One region of the Streptomyces sp. NPDC046900 genome, then DNA from elsewhere that is predicted to be linked to it. Evidence: riboswitches for the same ligand, from Rfam matches in the RefSeq annotation. Region 1 holds a riboswitch; the other holds the start of a gene.
The links. A riboswitch is a leader RNA that binds a small molecule or an ion and turns the genes downstream of it on or off. The one in region 1 is predicted to bind cobalamin.
Positions count from the first base shown of each region.

Region 2: linked by a shared signal. The riboswitch ahead of ABZ904_RS10005 (CbtB-domain containing protein) and the one ahead of ABZ904_RS30365 (cobalamin biosynthesis protein) in region 1 are both predicted to bind cobalamin.

Region 1 is NZ_JBEYXD010000039.1:56,919-59,298, reverse strand. It holds gene ABZ904_RS30370 (cobyric acid synthase) at 1-582, opposite strand, end outside; gene ABZ904_RS30365 (cobalamin biosynthesis protein) at 579-1,535, opposite strand; cobalamin riboswitch at 1,635-1,775, opposite strand; gene ABZ904_RS30360 (hypothetical protein) at 2,333-2,380, opposite strand, start outside.
Region 2 is NZ_JBEYXD010000007.1:91,746-94,125, forward strand. It holds gene ABZ904_RS09995 (hypothetical protein) at 1-176, opposite strand, end outside; gene ABZ904_RS10000 (CbtA family protein) at 322-1,074, opposite strand; gene ABZ904_RS10005 (CbtB-domain containing protein) at 1,096-1,317, opposite strand; cobalamin riboswitch at 1,354-1,498, opposite strand; gene ABZ904_RS10010 (enoyl-CoA hydratase/isomerase family protein) at 1,656-2,380, opposite strand, start outside.

The sequences.
Region 1 (2,380 bases):
GAATCCGGCGACCAGTTCCTGGTCCTCACGCGAGAGCAGGGCCACGGTGCCGAAGAAGGAGGCGAAGACACCGCCGCGGTCGATGTCGCCCACGACCAGAACGGGCAGCCGCGCGCCCCGCGCGATCCCCATGTTCACGATGTCGGTCCGCCGCAGATTGATCTCGGCCGGACTGCCCGCTCCCTCACAGATCACCGCGTCATACGTGCCCCGCAACTGGGCGAGACAGTCGAGGACGGTGCCGAGGAGCCGCTGCTGCCGGCCGCCGTGGTACCCGCGGGCGCTGAGCTCGCCGACCGGCTTCCCCAGCAGCACCACCTGACTGCTCTGCTCGCCCCCGGGCTTGAGCAGGACCGGGTTCATCAGCGCGCTCGGTTCGATGCGGCACGCCTGTGCCTGCATCGCCTGCGCCCGTCCGATCTCCGCACCCTCGCGCGTGACGAAGGAGTTGAGCGACATGTTCTGCGCCTTGAAGGGCGCGACCTTGACGCCCTGCCGGGCCAGCCAGCGGCAGATCCCCGCGGTGACGACGCTCTTGCCGGCGTCGGAGGTGGTGCCGGCGACGAGGAGACCGCCGTTCATGACGTACGTCCCTTCGTGAGAATCGTCCGGGTGAGCAACCGCCCGGCGACAGTGGCGCCGAGCGCGAGCACGGTCACGCGCCGGGAGAGCCGTACGGCGCGTTCGATGTCGCCGACCTGGACCGCGCGCCCCGCGCCGTTCAGCACCGGCCGGTGCTCGACGCGTCCCCCGTACGAGAGGGTCCCGCCCAGCCGCACCCCGAGCGCCCCCGCGAACGAGGCCTCAACGGGCCCGGCGTTGGGGCTCGGGTGCTGGGCGGCGTCCGTGCGCCAGGCGTGCACGGCTGCCCGCGGTCGCGGACCAGAGGCGGCCGCGAGGGCGGCGGTCAGGCGTGCCCCGGGCCACCCCACGAGATCGTCGAGGCGCGCCGAGGCCCACCCGTAGCGCCGGTAACGGGGCGATTTGTGGCCGACCATGGCGTCGAGGGTGTTGACGGCCCGGAAGCCCACGAGCCCCGGCACCCCGCCCACGGCCCCCCACACCAGCGCGCCCACCACGGCGTCCGAGGTGTTCTCGGCGACGGACTCGACCACGGCACGCGCGATCCCGTCGGGGTCGAGCGCCTGCGGGTCACGCCCACACAGGTGGGGCAGCCGAGTGCGGGCGCCCTCCACGTCCCCCGCCTCCAGGGCACGCCCGACGCTCCGGGCCTCCCGGGCGAGCGAAGTCCCCCCGACGACGGCCCAGGTGGCCGCGGCGGTCAGGGCGACGGAGCCGGCGCGCGAGGGCCGGACGGCGGAGGCGGTGAGCGCGGCGAGCGAGACCGCACCGCCGACGCAGACAGCGGTGTGCAGGGCGCCCCACCCGCGGTGGTCCCGCCACAGCAACCGCTCCACGGCACCCGCGGCCCGCCCGAACGCGGCGACCGGATGCCCGCGGCGTGGATCGCCGATCAGGTGGTCACCGAGGAGGCCGGCGGCGGCGCCGTACGCGAAGACGCGATCGGCACCCATCGGTTCAGCCGGCCTTGGGGTCGGGCAGAGGCCGGTTGTCGAGCCTGAAACGGCAGCCGCGCATGGCGATATGTCCTCACTCAGGGTGTCCACGCCCTGGTTCGACGAGATCGGCGGTGAGAGTTCCTGGCTCCCGGGGGTTTTTCCCCGGTGACAGTGGCGGGACCGCGCCGGATTCGCACCGGCTTCCTCTCTTGCCGCCGTATTGGCCCCGGCAGTCCACCACGGCCCCGGAACGCCCGTCAACTGGCTCTTGACCTGCGAAGCAGCGGTGTGCTGAGCCCCACACGGCTGACATGCCGTCAGCCGCTCGGTTCGGTGCTTTCCGCGCGGCGCCTACGCCTGTGACGCGAGAGGGGAGCGGCTACGCGGCGGACGGGAGCAACGACCGTGTGGAGGACCCGCCGAGGGGGCGCACTCGCCGGCGCGTGGCTCGAAACGGCGCACCGGCCCGGTGCTCGCCTTTCGGCGTATGACGGGGTGTGGTTTGCTGACTGGATTCGAGGACCCGGCAGCGGACGGTTTCTGAAGGTCCGTCCAGAGGACGGGAGGAGCTCGCATGGGGGACAGAGCCGAGGAAATACCGCCGCGCGCGGAAGGCCCCCTCGCTCCGGGGACCACCCTGTCGGCGGCGGTCCCGCTGGCGCTTTTCTCCATGACCACAGGGGTGTTCGCGGTGGCCGCCGGCGCGCTCGCCGCACTGCTTGTGCCGGGATCCATGGCACGGGCTCTGGTCTGGGCGGTGGTGACGATCGTCGCGGCGGCCGGCGCAGGCCTGTGGTGGGGGATCACCCCGGTCACGGAGCGTCTCCGCGTTCTCGACCGGGCCGCGGCGGCGGTTCGTC
Region 2 (2,380 bases), on a different contig from region 1:
AGTTCCCGCAGGAGCTGTTCAGTCCGCTTCGCCTGCTGGGCGAGCACACGCACCCGGGCGCTCTGACCGCCGATCTGCCGTCGGCTGGCGATCAGTTGCTCGTACTCCTCGACGGTGAGGGCGACCGCCTCACCGCCCCCGAGGGTGATGCGGCGCGGCTGAGGGTGTCCGGCCACTCGGTTCCTCCGCTCCTCGGCTTGGCGGTGCCTGCCTCATCGGTCGGTGTTCTGTGCCCTGCCCGTGATCCGATCGCGTCGGTGCCCGGGAAACGCGAGAGGGCCCCCGGATGGTTCCGAAGGGCCCTCTCGTGTTTCAAAACCGTCAGTGCGAGGCGGGAACCGTCCGCCCGGACGGGGCTGTCGCGGGCTTGGGATTCAGCTGCCGCTCGGCCAACTCGCCGAAGAGCAGGCCGAATCCGCCCCAGAGGACAGCCTGGATGGCGAGGGCCGAGAGACGGAACCGCCACAGCAGGGTGGCGGGGAAGTCCTTCGGTACCTCGTTGATGGCAGGCAGGAACTCGTAGGCCAACCCGATCACCACGGCGAAGCCGGCCACGGCCACCACGGTCGCCCACCAGGTGCCCAGACGGGGTGCCAGTCGCTTGCCCAGGATGGTGGCAGCGACCGCGAGGAGGATGCTGAGCACCATCATCAGGAAGTACAGGGTGGTCCGCTTGCCGATGGTGTCGGAGTTGCCCACCGACGGCGGATTGGCCGGGTACTTCAGGAACGGCACGACGTACACGGCGAGCAGCGCGCAGCCCGACAGCAGCAGCGCGGTCGCCCGCGGGCTGAAGCGGCCGATCCGGCCGAGCGCGAAGCAGTACGCGAGCGCGGCGATGCCGCCGAAGGCGACCCCGTAGACCAGGACGCCGGTGGCGAGACCGGCGGTGGACTGCAGCGAGCGGGAGACGACTTCCATCTCGTGCTCGTGGGAGTGGGCCGCCTCGAAGCTGATCGCCTTGTCGACGTTCGGCTCACCGAGCAGGTAGGCGACGACCAGGGCGAGCACACCGGCGGCCAGGCCGGCGAGCATGCCTCGTACCAGGAGGTTTCTTACTGTTGCGGAGTTCATGAGCGTGCGGCGTCCCTCGCGTCAGTGGCAGGGGAAGCCGAGCAGGTGGCGGGCGTCGTGCACCCACTCGTGGACGTCCGTGCCGTTGAACACGGAGGTGGCGCCCTGCTCGGCGCCGACGAAGTAGAGCAGGACCAGCATCAGGATGCCGAAGAAGACCGCCCAGGGAGCTATCGCCTTCAGCGGCAGCGTGGCGGGAACGACGGGGGTGGTGGCTGTCGGCTGGGCGACGGTCTGCGCCATGGCAGAACCTCCTCTGGGAGTTCGCGTCCCATCTCGGTGGTGCACTGGACGACGGCCACGGGTCTGACTCACGAAACGCCTCACGAGGCATCTCGCATACAGTGGCGCGACCGTGCCGGATTCCCACCGGCTTCCGTCTCGCCGTCGTCGATATCGGACCGACCGTACCGCGTGACGGGTACCCGGCCAAGACCGCGCCACCTGGCGTGATCTTCCTCTCGCGGCGGGTGGCCGGTCCGTCGGATGTCAGCGGTGGCGGCCGCTCGGGCGGGCCGGGCGGCCGATCTCGTCGCAGGGAACGCCTCTGTGTCGGGGTCCGAGGAACGCGATGGTTCGCTTCACCAGGACTCCTCGGGAGCTGAGTTGGGTCCGGCAAGTCCCAACTCGTGCTCGCCGAGAGGGGTGAAGAAGCGCTCGACGTCGGCGTCCGTGACCTCGCCGAGGGTCGCCGGCGACCAGCGCGGGTTGCGGTCCTTGTCGATGATCTGGGCGCGGATGCCCTCCACCAGGTCGGGAGAGTTCAGGGCCGCGCAGGAGACGCGGTACTCCTGGTCGAGGACGGGCTCCAGCGCGCCGAGCCGCCGAGCACGGCGGACGGCGGCCAGGGTGACCTTCAGGGCGGTCGGTGACTTGGTGAGCAGCGTCTCCGCCGTGTCCTTCGCGGCCGGGTCGCCGTGGGCGAACAGCCGCTGCACGATCTCCTCGACCCGGTCGGCGGCGTAGCAGGCGTCGATCCACTCACGGCGTCCTGCCAACTCCCCTGGGGGCGACGGCTGCACATGACGGGCGACCGCCTGCTCCACGGGCATCTCGGCGAGATCGGCGACGAAGTGCCGGAGAGCGGCGGACGGCATGTAGTGGTCGGCGAGCCCGCACAGCAGGGCGTCGGCGGCACCGATCTGCGCGCCGGTCAGTGCGAGGTGCGTGCCCAGTTCGCCGGGGGCGATAGCGAGCAGATAAGTGCCGCCGATGTCGGGGGCGAGGCCGATACCGGTCTCGGGCATGGCGACCCTCGACCGCTCGGTGACGACCCGGACGCTGCCGTGCGCGGAGATGCCGACAC